2 regions of the Micromonospora sp. CNB394 genome follow, and region 2 is predicted to be linked to the other one. Evidence: riboswitches for the same ligand, from Rfam matches in the RefSeq annotation. Region 2 holds a riboswitch; the other holds the start of a gene.
The links. A riboswitch is a leader RNA that binds a small molecule or an ion and turns the genes downstream of it on or off. The one in region 2 is predicted to bind thiamine pyrophosphate.
Positions count from the first base shown of each region.

Region 1: another riboswitch for thiamine pyrophosphate. It lies ahead of C569_RS0118940 (ECF transporter S component); the one in region 2 lies ahead of thiE (thiamine phosphate synthase).

Region 1 covers NZ_KB895841.1:82,225-89,189, reverse strand. The annotation lists gene C569_RS0118960 (acyl-CoA dehydrogenase family protein) at 1-1,902, opposite strand, end outside; gene C569_RS0118955 (DUF6328 family protein) at 2,011-2,514, opposite strand; gene C569_RS0118950 (sugar isomerase domain-containing protein) at 2,607-3,356, opposite strand; gene C569_RS0118945 (alpha/beta fold hydrolase) at 3,353-4,189, opposite strand; TPP riboswitch at 4,266-4,372, shown strand; gene C569_RS0118940 (ECF transporter S component) at 4,448-5,038, shown strand; gene C569_RS30580 (ABC transporter ATP-binding protein) at 5,148-6,662, shown strand; gene C569_RS0118930 (energy-coupling factor transporter transmembrane protein EcfT) at 6,659-6,965, shown strand, end outside.
Region 2 covers NZ_KB895826.1:62,618-69,582, reverse strand. The annotation lists gene C569_RS29815 (thiamine phosphate synthase) at 1-438, opposite strand, end outside; gene C569_RS0104335 (thiazole synthase) at 465-1,238, opposite strand; gene thiS (sulfur carrier protein ThiS) at 1,243-1,443, opposite strand; gene thiO (glycine oxidase ThiO) at 1,434-2,564, opposite strand; gene thiE (thiamine phosphate synthase) at 2,558-3,184, opposite strand; TPP riboswitch at 3,179-3,290, opposite strand; gene C569_RS0104315 (DUF559 domain-containing protein) at 3,409-4,320, shown strand; gene C569_RS0104305 (aldo/keto reductase) at 4,644-5,606, opposite strand; gene C569_RS29810 (hypothetical protein) at 5,645-6,052, opposite strand; gene C569_RS0104295 (ABC-F family ATP-binding cassette domain-containing protein) at 6,108-6,965, opposite strand, start outside.

The DNA of each region.
Region 1 (6,965 bases), on a different contig from region 2:
GGGGAGGTCGGCGGGTGGCGTGACGACACCCTCCTCCACCGAGGCGTACCGGCCGGCGACGATGCGCTTGGCGGCGGCCACGTCGACCGAGTCGGTGTTCGACCACAGCCCGGTGAACAGCTCGTCGACGCGCAGCCGCGCCTGCCGGCAGAACAGGTCGGCCAGCTCGACGTTCTCCGGGTGCGCGTCCCGCTCGGCGTAGGCCCGGACGCAGACCGCGCTCATCGCGAACAGCTCCGCGCCGATGTCCACCACCCGGCCGAGGAACGCCTGCTTGCGCTCCATCTTTCCCTGCCACCGCGACATCGCGTAGAACGTCGACCGGGCCAGCTTGCGGGAGGTCCGTTCGACGTGGCGCAGGTGCCCGGCCAGCGGCCCGAACTCCTGGTACGCCCCGGGCGTCTGTCCCTTGCCGACGGCGAGCGTGGGCAGCCACTTCGCGTAGAAGGCGCCGGCCCGCGCGCCCGCCCTGGCCTTGCGGCCCAGCCCGGCGTCGGGGTCGATGATGTCGCCCGCGACGGACAGGTGGGCGTCGACCGCCTCGCGGGCGATCAGCAGGTGCATGATCTCGGTGGAGCCCTCGAAGATCCGGTTGATCCGCAGGTCGCGCAGGAGTTGCTCGACGGCGGCCGGCCGTTCCCCCCGGGCGGCGAGCGAGTCGGCCGTCTCGTAGCCGCGGCCACCGCGGATCTGGATCAGCTCGTCGGCGATCCGCCAGGCCATCTCGCTGGCGTAGAGCTTGACCAGCGCCGCCTCGATCCGGATGTCGTTGCGGTCGTCGTCGGCGAGCATGCAGGACAGGTCGAGCATCGACTCCATGCCGTACGTGGTGGCGGCGATGAACGACAGCTTCTTCGCCACCGCCTCGTGCTCGCCCACCGGGCGGCCCCACTGGACCCGGTCCGCCGCCCACTCGCGAGCCACGTTGAGCGCCCACTTTCCGGCACCGACGCACATGGCCGGAAGCGAGAGCCGCCCGGTGTTCAATGTGGTCAGCGCGATCTTGAGGCCCTTGCCCTCGCCGCCGATCACGTTCTCCTTGGGCACGAACACGTCGTGGAACCGGGTGAGGCTGTTCTCCAGGCCACGCAGCCCGACGAAGGAGTTGCGCCGCTCCACGGTGATGCCGTCGCTGTCGCCCTCCACCACGAATGCGGTGATGCCGCCGCGCCGCCCCTCGCCGGCCGGCACCCGGGCCATCACCACCAGCAGCGTGGCGAGCGTGCCGTTGGTGGCCCAGAGCTTCAGCCCGTTGAGCCGGTAGCCGGTGCCGTCCGCCGTCGGCTCGGCGGTGGTGGCGAGCCGGGCCGGGTCGGAGCCGACGTCCGGCTCGGTGAGCAGGAACGCGGAGACCTCACCGGCGGCGAGCCGGGGCAGGAACCGTTCCTTCTGCTCGGGCGTGCCGAACATCTTCAGCGGCTGCGGCACGCCGATCGACTGGTGCGCCGAGAGCAGCGCGCTGACCGCCGGGTTCACCGAGCCGACGAGCATCAGCGCCCGGCAGTAGTGCAGGTTGCTCAGCCCCAGCCCGCCGTACTTCCGGTCGATCTTCATGCCGAACGTGCCGAGCCCGGCCAGGCCGTGGAACACCTCGTCGGGGATGCGCGCGTCCCGCTCGATCGCCTCGCCGTCCACCTCGGACGTCAGGTACGCGCGCAGCGCGCCGAGGAACTCGTCGGCGCGGGCCACCTCGGCCGGGTCGGGGCGGGGCCACGGGTCGATCAGGTCGAGCCGGAAGCGGCCGAGGAACAACTCCTTGCCGAAGCTCGGCCGGTCCCAGGCCGACTCGCGGGCCGCCTCGGCGACCTGCCGGGCCTCCTTTTCGGAGACCTGGCCCGCCTCGGTGGGCAGCGGCCCCGCACCGTCTGGTGACTCGGGCCGGCTGTTCTGTGTCGTGGTCACGGCTGCCTCCTCGTCGGTCCGGCTGCGTCGACGCGTGCGACGAAAACGACGCTACCCCCGGGTGTTACCCAGGGGTAGCGTCGCGTGCACGTCCGATTTGGCGGACCGTCAGTCGCCGGACAGCGTCTGCGGGTCATCGTCCTCGTCGTCGATGTCGTCCTCGCCCCAGTTACGGCGGCTGAACGGCAGGATCGCCCAGAAGGTCAGGAACCAGATCCCGGTAGCAGCGCTGAGCACGAACGCGACCGGCCGGGGCAGCACGAAGTCGGTGACCAGCAGGACCGCGCTGACCATCGCGATCAGCATGAAGAACAGGCCACCCGAGGCCATCCGGTGGGCGAAGCGGACCAGCTCCGGCTTGCGCCCCTGACGGAACAGAGCCCGGTGGAACGCGACCGGCGAGATGATCATCGCGGCCGCGGCGGCAGCGGCCAGCAACGCCACGATGTAGACGTCGCGCTGGAAGTTGGTGGTCCGGGTGAAGGCGTTGCTGAACGGCATCGTCAGCAGGAAGGCGAACAGGATCTGCACGCCGGTCTGCGCGACCCGCAGCTCCTGCAAGAGGTCGGCGAAGTTGCGCTGCCAGCGCTGCTTCTCGGATTCCTTGGACACCTCGTGAACCTCCGGTGAAGACGGCACGACCGGTGGGGAAACGCCCACCGGCAGGACCGCCTGTGCCCCGCAGGAGCGATCACGAAACCGGTTCAGGAACCGCGGCGGATCCGACCCGCGTACCGTGCCTCCAGCTCGGCGTTGTGCTCGTCGCCGCCGGTGATGTTCGCGGACAGGTAGACCGGCGGGCGCCGCCCCGCCGCGACCAGCCGGGCCACCACCTCGGCCACGATCTGCTGGGCGAGCAGCGCCGCGGTGATGGAGGAGACCGCGCCGACCGCGCCGCCGCCCGGCAGCGGCAGCGTGGCGTCGCCGTACGGGGCGCCGTTGTCCAGCACCACGTCGGCGAAGTCGGCGAGCTTGCGGCCGGACGGGTGCCGCGAGGTCATCCGGCCCGAGTGCTGCGCCGACGTGATCGCCACCAGGCCGTGCCCGCGTTCCTTCACCACGGACGCGAACTCGACCATCGCCCCGTTCACGCCCGAGTTCGAGGCCAGCACGAACACGTCCTGCGGCCGGATCGGCGCCAACTCGTACAGGCGGTGCGCCACGGCCGGGTCGCGTTCCAGCTTCGGGCCGAGCACGTCGGCCGGGTCGCCGCCGATCAGCACCAGGTCACGCAACGCGATCCGGTTGGTGGGCACCAGACCGCCGGCCCGACCGGCGATCTCCATGGCCAGCGCCTCGGAGTGCCCGGTGCCGAACGCGTGCACCACACCGTCGGCGCGCAGCGCCGCCGCGATCAGGTCGGCCGCGTCGGCCACGTTCTGCCGCTGCTCGGCCGCGACCCGGCCGATCGTCTCGGTCACCACCGCCAGGTACGCGTCGGCGCTCACCGTCATGCCTCCTCCGTTCCTGCGCACCGGGCGAGGATCGCCTCGGCCAGCGGGCCGGGTGCCTCGTCCGGGATCCAGTGGCTGACCCCTGGCAGCACCACGAACCGGTAGTCACCCGTGACGTGCGCGGCGCACGCCTGCGCGGCCGTCCGGCCGATCGCCACGTCCTTGTCGCTCCACACGAACGTGGTCGGCACCCCGACCGGGGCGACCCCCTTCATGTCCGCCCCGGTCATCGCGCGGTACCAGTTCAGTGCCGCCGTCAACGCCCCCGGCTCGCGCATCGGCTCGGCGTACCGGGCGACCGTACCGGCGTCGCCCACGCCGCTCAGCAGCTTGCGCAGCGTGGCGCCGTGCCACGCCAGCAGCACCTTCTCCGCCATACCGGGCTTGCGGAACAACGCGATGTAGGCGGACTTGACCTTCTGCCGCGGGTCGGTGGCCAGCGCGTGACCCATCGCCGAGGGGTGCGGCACCGACACCGCGGTGAGCGTCCGGACCCGCTCCGGGTGGGCCGCCGCCAGGCCCCACGCCACGATCGCGCCCCAGTCGTGGCCGACCACGTGTGCGCGTGCCACCCCGAGGGCGTCGAGCACCGCCGCCGCGTCGGCCACCAGCTCGGGGATCCGGTACGCCCCGACGTCCGCCGGGCGCGCGCCGGGCGAGTAGCCGCGCTGGTCGAGCGCGTACGTGCGCAGCCCGGCGGCGTGCAGCGCGGGCGTGACCGCGTCCCACTCGCCGGAGTGCTGCGGAAAGCCGTGCAGCAACAGGACGGGGTCACCCCCCTCGGGGCCGCCAGCGCGCACCTCGAACGTCAGTCCCCGCGCATCCACCTGCATGATCGCCACCATACCGACACTCGCCCTACTGGGCCGGAGACCGTCGTCGGTGCTAGCGTCTGCGACGAGACAACTTCACATCCGACAGGGGAGCGCACAGCGCTGAGAGTGCGGGCCGGTGCCCGCAGACCCTCGAACCTGATCTGGGTAATGCCAGCGCAGGGAGTTCGGTCGACCTCCAGCCGCGTCGCCGTCCGGTGACCACCGGGCGCGGCGTGCGTCTTCTCCTGGTTCACCTAGACGAACTGGGAGCCATCCGTGAACCACACCGACAGCAACCGCTGGCGTACCGTCGACATCGTCGTCGCCTCTGTCATCGCCGTCGCCTTCGGCGTCGTGTTCCAGCTCTGGAACATCCTCTGGAAGGGCAGCGACGGGCCGTTCGCCTTCTTCGCCCCGCTCCAGTCGGTCATGTACGGCGTCTGGCTCATCCCGGCCGTGCTGAGCGCGCTGATCGTCCGCAAGCCGGGTGCGGCGCTGCTCACCGAGACCGTCGCCTCGACCGTCTCGGTGCTGCTCGGCTCCCCGTACGGCGCGATGGCGATCCTCCAGGGCGCGGTGCAGGGCCTGGGAGTGGAGAGCGTCTTCGCGGCCACCCGGTACCGCAGCTACCGGCCGGTCACGGCGGCGCTGGCCGGGGCGGCGGGCGGCCTCTTCGCCACCGTGTTCGACGTCCTCTACTGGTACCCGGCCACGAGCTGGACCACGTTCCGGCTGCCGTACATCGCGTTCGGTGTGCTCAGCTGCCTGCTGGTGGCGGGCCTGGGCGCCGTGGTCCTCACCCGCGCGCTGGCGAACACCGGCGTCCTGGACCGCTTCCCCGCCGGCCGCGACCGGGCCCTGGTCTGACGGCTCACTCCGCCCCGGTGATCAAGGAGTTCGCGTCCGTCGGGCATGGTTTCCCGGACGCGAACTCCTTGATCACACGAGCTGGGCCGGGAGAGGGGGTGGGTGGTTCGTGAGCGCTGTGGTGCTGCGGGGGTTCGGGTGGCGGCACGGGGGACGGAAACGTTGGGCTCTGCGCGGCGTGGATCTGCGCGTGGAGAGCGGCGAGCGGGTGCTGCTGCTCGGGCCCTCCGGGGCCGGTAAGAGCACGCTGCTGGCCGCGCTGGCCGGGCTGCTGCCGGAGGACTCCGGCGAGCAGGAGGGTGCCGTCGAGATCGACGGGCTGGACCCGCGCAAGGCGCGTGAGCGCGTCGGCATCCTGTTCCAGGATCCGCAGACCCAGCTCGTCATGGCCCGCTCCGGCGACGACGTGGCGTTCGGGCTGGAGAACCGCGGCGTACCGGCCGGCGAGATCTGGCCCCGCGTCGACGAGGCGCTGCGGCGGGTCGGCTTCCCGTACGACAGGGACCGCCCGACCGCCGCGCTCAGCGGCGGCGAGCAGCAGCGGCTGGCGCTGGCCGGCACGCTCGCGCTGCGCCCCGGACTGCTGTTGCTGGACGAGCCCACCGCGAACCTCGACCCGGCCGGTGCCGCCCTGATCCGCCGGGCCGTCGCGAACGCGCTCGACCCGGACACCACGATGATCCTGGTCGAGCACCGGGTCACCGAGGCCCTGCCGCTGGTCGACCGCGTCGTGGTGCTCGAACCCGGCGGCGGGGTCCGCGCCGACGGGCCGCCCGAGACGGTCTTCGCCGCGCACGGCGACGCGCTGGCGGCCACCGGAGTCTGGGTACCCGGGCACGTCGCGCCACCCCGGCACGCCGCCGCGCCGCCCGGCGACGTGCTGCTCACCGCCGGCCGGCTCGGCCTCCCACCCCGGCTGGCCCCGACCGACCTTCGGGTACGCGCCGGCGAGGCGCTCGCCGTCCTCGGCCCGAACGGGGCCGGGAAGTCCACGCTGGCGCTGCTCCTGGGCGGCCTGCTGAAACCCGGCACCGGCACCGTGACTGCGTCGGCGGAACTCGCCGGGCGGGACGCGCGCACTCCCCCGCACCGCTGGCGTGCACCGGCGCTGGTCCGCCGGATCGGCTCGGTGTTCCAGGACCCGGAGCACCAGTTCGTCACCGCCACGGTCCGCGACGAGCTGGCGCTCGGCCCCCGCCGCACCGGTCAGCCCGACACGGCGGTGACCGCCACTGTCGACGGATTGCTGGAGCGGCTGCGGCTGGACAAGCTGGCGGGCGCCAACCCGTACACCCTTTCCGGTGGCGAGGCGCGGCGGCTGAGCGTGGCGACGGCGCTGGCCACCGCGCCCCGCCTGCTGATCTGCGACGAGCCCACGTTCGGCCAGGACCGGCGCACCTGGCTGGAGCTGGTCGACCTGCTCGCCGAGCTGCGCGACGCCGGTCACGGCGTCGTGGCGGTGACCCACGACGAGGACTTCGTCGCCGCGCTGGCCGACCGGACACTCACCCTGGACCGGTCACCGTCCGGCGCGGAACGCTCCCCCGACGGGCGGTCCGCGACCGGCGTGACCGAGGCCGCGCGCGCGGGCGACGACGGCCCGGCTGCCGGAGGTGTGCCGTGATCGGCCTCGAACTGGTCGCCGTACCCGGCGCCCCGCTGGCCCGCCGCAACCCGGTGGCGAAGCTGGCCGCCGCGCTGGTCTTCACGGTGATCCTGGTGGCGACGCTCGACCCGGTGGCACCGGCCATCGCCATCGCCGTCGAACTCGCGGTGCTGCCGCTGTTCGGTGTCCGCTACCGGGTGCTGGCCCGGCGGGCCTGGCCGCTGCTGGCCGGCGCCGTCGGCATCCTCGTCACACTCGTGCTCTTCGCGGCCGACCGCTCCGGCCCGGTACTGCTCCAGGCCGGGCCGATCCTGGTCACCG
Region 2 (6,965 bases):
CGGTCGCAACGCGGGGCCGTAGCCGGGCTTCGTGCGGGTCTCGTAGACCGGGGACAGCGTCACGTAGTGCTCGGTGGTGAGCCGGGCCAGCTCGGCGGTGTCGTGGCAGGAGCGGCCGAACAGTCCGACGGCGGGCGGCGGGTACGGGCCCGCGGCGGGCAGGTGCACCGCGTCCCCGTCGAGCGGATCGGGTCCGGCGACGATCAGCGCGCCGCCCACCTCGGCGAGCACCGCGCGCAGGTCGACGGCGAGCGCGAGGCGCTCGGCGCGGGGCAGATCCTTCTCCCGCAGCACCACCCACCGCACACCCCCACCGACGGCACCCGCCACCACGTCGACGAGCGCCCCCCGGACGGCACGCCGATCGGTCAACACGACCACCCCGGTCGGGCCGGCGTAGATCTTGGTACGCGGCTGCCCCTCCAGGGGCGCTTCCATACCGAGATCCGCTACGCGTAAGGCGGTCACAGGTCGGGGCGTCCGGTGTCGGGGGTGGACGCCAGGGCGTGGAAGCGGCGGGCGATCCGGCCCGCGCCGTACGCCAGGCGCCCGGCCTCGACCGCGTACCGCATCGCCGTGGCCATCGCCACCGGGTCGGCGGCCCGGGTCACGGCGCTGGCCAGCAGCACCGCGTCGCAGCCCAGCTCCATCGCCAGCGCCGCGTCGGACGCCGTGCCGATGCCCGCGTCGAGCACCACCGGCACGTCGACCGCCTGCCGGATCAGCCGGATGTGGTGCGGGTTGCCGATGCCCAGCCCGGAGCCGATCGGCGACCCGGCCGGCATCACCGCCGCGCATCCCACATCGGCCAGCCGCCGGGCCAGCACCGGATCGTCCGAGGTGTACGGCAGCACGGTGAACCCGTCGGCCACCAGCTCCTCGGCGGCGCGCAGCAGCTCCACCCCGTCGGGCAGCAGCGTGCGCTCGTCACCGATCACCTCCAGCTTCACCCAGTCCGTGTCGAACGCCTCCCGGGCCAGGTGCGCCGTCTTCACCGCCTCCACCGCGGTCCGGCAGCCGGCCGTGTTCGGCAGCAGCCGTACGCCACACCGCTCCACCAGGTCGAGCAGGCCGCCCGACCCGCCGGGCGTGGTGTCCACCCGGCGCAGCGCCAGCGTCACCAGTTCGGTGCCGGAGGCGCTCATCGCCTGTTCCAGCACGTGCAGGTTGGCCGCGCCGCCAGTACCGAGGATGAGCCGGGAACCGAACGTGACCCCGCCGATCTCCCACGTGGACATCCGCTCACCCGCCCTGTGTGGCGCTGAGCACCTCGACCCGGTCGCCGTCGCGCAGCACGCTCGCCGACCAGCCGCCGCGCGGCACCACCTCGCCGTTCACCGCCACCGCGAGCCCACGCTCCCGGTCGGTCACGGTGCGGACCACCTCGGCGACTGTGACGCCCTCGGGCAGCGTCCGGCCGGTGCCGTTGACGATCAGTTCCACGTGCGCTCCTTCCCGAAGCGGTCCGGGGTGAAGGGGGCGAGCGCGGGATCCGGCTCGCCGGTGACGATCAGCTCGGTGACCAGGTCGGCGGTGACCGGGGTGAGCACGATGCCGTGCCGGTGGTGCCCGGTCGCGGCGAGCACGCCCGGCCGCCCGGGCAGCGGCCCGATGATCGGCGCGTTGTCGGGCGTACCGGGGCGCAGCCCGGCCACCGACTCCACCAGCTCGTACTCGACGAGTTCCGGCACCAGCTCCGCGGCGGCGCGCAGCAGCGTCAGCACGCCACCGGCGGTGACAGCGGTGTCCGCGCGCTCCTCGACCGTCGCCCCGACCACCACCTCACCGCTGTCCCGGGGCACCAGGTAGACCGGCTCGCTGTCCGCGTACCCCCGGATCACGTGCCGGAAGCCCGGCGGACCGCCACCCGGTGCGCGCAGCCGCAGCACCTGGCCCTTCACCGGCCGGACCGGCAGGCCGGTCAGGCCCGCCGCACCACACCCGGCAGCGACCACAGTGACCCGCGCGTCCACCTCGGACAGCGCACCGACGCGGCTCGGGCGCAGCTCCACCCCGGCGCGCTCCGCGGCCGTGCGCAACGCCGCGACCAGTCGCCGCGGGTCGACCTGATGGTCGCCGGGGGCGACCGCGCCGCCACGCACACGCGGCGCCAGCGCCGGCTCGCGGTCGCGCAGCTCCGAGGGGCGCAGCGGCGTGATCGGCAGCCCCAACCCCAGTTGGTACGACCACAGCCGCCGCGCCTCGGCGAGGTCGTCGGCGGTGAGCCCGACGACGAGCGTGCCCTCGGTGCGGTACCCGAGGCCGACGCCGCTCGCCCCGGCCAGCTCGGCGGCGAAGCCGGGCCAGCGGGCGGCGGACTCCACGAGCAGCGCGGTGAGTTCGTGCTCACCGAAGTACGCCTCGGCGACCGGCGACAGCATCCCGGCGGCCACCGACGAGGCACCCGATCCGGGCCGGTCGTCGTGCACCACCACGCGCAGTCCTCGCTGCGCGCACCGCCACGCGACAGCCCACCCCACCGGACCGCCCCCCACCACCGCCACATCGGTAAGGAAGGGCCCCCTGTTAACGCCTCCGGTAGAGGAAGGGCCCCCTCTTAACACGTCAGCGCCCGCAGCAGCTCGGCGGTGGCGTGCGCGGGATCGGCGGCCAGGCTGAGCGCGCCGACCACTGCCACCCCGTACGCCCCGGCGGCCCGCAACGCCGGCACGCTCGCTGCGGTCACCCCGCCGATCGCGATCACCGGCACGCCGACCGCCTCGGCGACCGCGCGTACCCCCTCGGGGCCGATCGGGTCCGGCAGGCCGGACTTGGTGGCGGTGACATGGCACGGGCCGACGCCCAGGTAGCTCGCGCCCGCGTCCACCGCCGCTCGGGCGCCCACCGGCTCCCGGGCGGTCGCCCCGAGCACCGCGTCCGGTCCGAGCACCCGGCGCGCGGCGGCCACCGGCAGGTCGTCCGCGCCGACGTGGCCCCCGGCGGCGTCCACCGCGAGCGCCACGTGCAGCCGGTCGTTGACCAGGCACAGTGCCCCGTACGGCCGGCACGCCTCGGTCACCCGGTGCGCCAGCTCGTACGCCTCCCGGTCGGTGGCGTCGACCTCCACGCGCACCTGCACGACGAGTTCGGCGCCCGCCACGGGCAGGGCGGCATCCAGCACGGCGAGCGGGTCACGCCCCGGCCGGGTGTCGGTGATGAGATGCAGTCGTCCCAGGGACAGCACGGCAACGCTCCTCCCTGCGCCGGCATTACCCGGATCAGGTTCGACGGTCGGGGGCTCCCAGCCCCCCTCTCAGCCCGGTCCGCACCGGGCTCCCGTGGGTCACTTGCGGCCTACCGTACGACGCCTCCCGCCCGTACGGAAGCCCGGGTGAGGTTTTTCCCAGGAACCGTGCACATGCCGTACCGGGGCGACGGGTGACGGTCTCGTCACGACACGCTGCCGGGATGTCCGTTCCCGCCCGTGTCCCGGGCCGCCTGGCGGTCCTGCCGTTCCGGGGCGGCCGTGCCGTCTCCGAGGGGCTGCTCACCTGGACGATGCTGCGCGGGCCGGCGTGGGTCCGCCTGCTGCCGGACGTGTACGTCCACCGGGACGCATACCGCGCCGACGACCACCGGATGTGGTGCGAGGCGGTGTCGTTGCGCCTGCCGCCGGGTGCCGTGCTCGCCGGGCGCAGCGCCGCCTGGCTGTACGGCGCAGACGTGCTCACCCGCGACGCACCGGTCGCCGTGCTGCTGCCGGCAGCCACTCGACTGCGCCCACACCCACGGTTGCGGGTGGTCCGGTCGCCGCTGCCGGAGCGGGACCGCACCCGCGTCGGCGGGCTGCCGGTCACCACCGGGCTGCGTACCGCGTTCGACCTGGGTCGGCAGGGTCCAGTCGCCGAGGCTCTGGTCGCCGTCGACGCGCTGCTGCGTCGACGGGTCGTGCAGCTGCCCGTCCTGCGGGCCTACGCCGCAGACCGCCCGGGCTGGCCGGGCGCTCCGCTGTTGCGCGAGGTGCTGGCGCTGGCCGAGCCGTTGAGCGAGTCCCCGATGGAGACGCGGCTGCGGCTGCTCCTGCTCGACGCCGGCCTCGGCCCGCTCGTCGCCCAGCACGAGGTGCGCGCCGGCGGACGCTTCGTGGCCCGGGTGGATCTGGCCTGGCCGGCGCTCCGCCTCGCGGTCGAGTACGACGGCGACCACCACCGCGAACGGGCTCACTTCCGGCGGGACGTGGCTCGCCTGAACGCGCTGCGCGCGGCCGGGTGGGTCGTGCTGCGGTTCACGGCCGACGACGTGTTACGCCGCCCGGACGCCACAGTCGCCCTGGTCCGCCAGGCCCTGGCGGAACGTCGCGCCACCGCGGCGGACCACTGATCCGCGCCCGCCGCCCGCCGGGCCGCCGGAGACACCACGGGCTCAAAGGCCGTCGCAGACACCCATGCCGTTCCACTCGTCGCCAGATCCAGCCGCCAGTGGAACGCCATGGGTGTCTCAAGGCCCTCTTGACACCCATACCGTTCCACCCATCGTGAGCGCTGCCTCTGGGTGGAACGCCATGGGTGCCTCGCGCGCGGGCAAGCCCCGGCGGGCGGCACGCCCGACGCGCGCACGGCACACCCGACGCGCGGACGGCACGCCGTACGCGCGAGCACACGCGCAGGCCCGACGTGGTCAGGGCGTCGGTGCGGCGAAGGCTGTCAGAGGATGGCGTCCAAGGCGTCCAGGTCCTCGTCGGTGGGCTGCCAGGTGCCGGCTTCGGCGTTGGCCCTCACCTGCTCGGGAGTGGTCGCCCCGGCGATCACCGACGTCACGGCGGGACGGGCCGCCAGACCGCCGACGGCCACCTGGAGCATGCTGATCCCGCGCTCGGCCGCGTACGCCTCGATCGCCTCGATGACGTCCCAGCGCGCGGCGGCCAGCCGCTCGGCGTACCGGCCGCCACCGGCCAGGCGGCTGCCCGCCGGGGGTGCCTCGCCCCGCTTGTACTTGCCGGTGAGCAGCCCGTTGGCGAGCGGGAAGAACGGCAGCATGCCGAGGCCGAACCGCTCGCAGGCCGGGATTACCTCGTCCTCCACCCCGCGCTCCAGCAGGGAGTAGTGGTTCTGCGCGGAGATGAACCGGGTACGCCCCTGCGACGACGCGGTCCAGTCGGCGTCGGCGATCTGCCACCCGGCGAAGTTGGAGTTGCCCAGGTAGCGCACCTTGCCGGCGGTCACCAGGTCGTCCAGCGCGGCGAGTGTCTCGTCGATCGGGGTGCCCGGGTCGGGCTCGTGCATCTGGTACAGGTCGATGTGGTCGGTGCCGAGCCGGCGCAGCGACGCCTCGACCGCGCGGGCGATGTAGCGGCGGGCACCCCGGGCGCCGTGATCCGGTCCGTTCGCGCCGTGCATGTCCATGCCGAACTTGGTGGCCACCACCACGTCGTCGCGGCGGCCCTTCAGTGCCTGGCCGAGCGTCTCCTCGGAGGCGCCCTGCGGCTCACCGTAGATGTCGGCGGTGTCGAAGAAGTTGATCCCGGCGTCGAGCGCGGCGTCCACCACGGCCCGGGTGCCGTCGAGATCGAGTTTGCGGCCGAAGTTGTTGCAGCCGATGCCGACCACTGACACCACGAGCCCGGAGTCGCCCAACCGGCGATAGGTCATCTCACTCACGAGATCCACCCTATGCCCGCAGGCCGGGCACCCACCCGGCGAGCACTTCAACCACGCACCTCGGCGGCCAACACCCGGGCGTCACCGATGGTCGCCGCCAGTTCCGCGGGGGTACGCCCCACCGCGCCCAGCAGCGCCTGCGCCCGCGCGGCGAAGTCCGGCGGCGCGCCCGGCAGGCGCCCGGCGGAGGCGATCATGCCCTTCTCGTTGACCAGCCACCGTCCGGCCCGTCCGTGCGGCGCGTGGACCAGCACCCCGACCACCCGGAACAGGCAGCCCACCACGTAGCCGGAGTCACCTCCGGCCGCGCCCTTGGCCGCGCCGTCGAGCAGCAGCCCGGCCTCCCAGCCACCGGCGACCAGCGCGGCGCCGAGCGCGGGCGGGTAGTCGGCGGTCTCGGCCCGCAGCGCGGTCAGCTCGCCGGTCGGGTCGGCGAGCACCCGCCCGAGCGCCACCTCCCCGGCGTACGCGTGCGAGTAGAAGACAGCCGGTCGGCCAGGTCCTGGCCGATCACCCCACGTCCCAGACCGGTTCCGGCGTCTCCACCACGTCGCCGTCGCCCCGGAACAGGACGAACCGGTCGAAGGTACGGGTGAACCACCTGTCGTGTGTCACCGCGACCACCGTCCCGTCGAACGCGGTCAGCCCGGCCTCCAGCGCCTCGGCGGAGGCCAGGTCGAGGTTGTCGGTGGGCTCGTCGAGCAGCAGCAGCGTCGCCCCGGACAGTTCCAGCAGCAGCACCAGGAACCGCGCCTGCTGCCCGCCGGAGAGCGTGCCGAACCGCTGGTCGCCCTGCCCGGCCAGCTCGTACCGGGACAGCGCCGCCATCGCCGCGTGCCGGTCCATGCCGGCCCGGTGGTCGTCGCCGCGCCACAGCACCTCGACCAGCGTCTTCGCCATCAGCTCCGGCCGGTCGTGGGTCTGCGAGAAGTGCCCGGGCCGGACCCGGGCGCCGAGCCGGACCACGCCGCCGTGGGCGACTGGCGCGAGCGCGGCGGCACCGTCCACAGGCGTGTTGCCCGGTTCCGGGTCGGTGCCGCCCCGGGCCAGCAGGCGCAGGAAGTGCGACTTGCCGGTGCCGTTCGCGCCGAGCACCGCGACCCGGTCGCCGTACCAGAGTTCCAGGTCGAACGGGTAGGTCAGGCCGTCCAGCTCCAGCTGCTCGGCGATCACCGCGCGCTTGCCGGTCCGCCCGCCGGTCAGGCGCATCCGGATGTCCTGGTCCTTCGGGGGTACGGGCGGGGGCCCGGCCTCCTCGAACTTGCGCAACCGGGTCTGCGCGGCCTGGTAGCGGGAGGCCATCCCGTCGTTGTACGCGGCCTTCTGCTTGTACATCAGCATCAGCTCGCGCAGCTTCTGGTGTTCCTC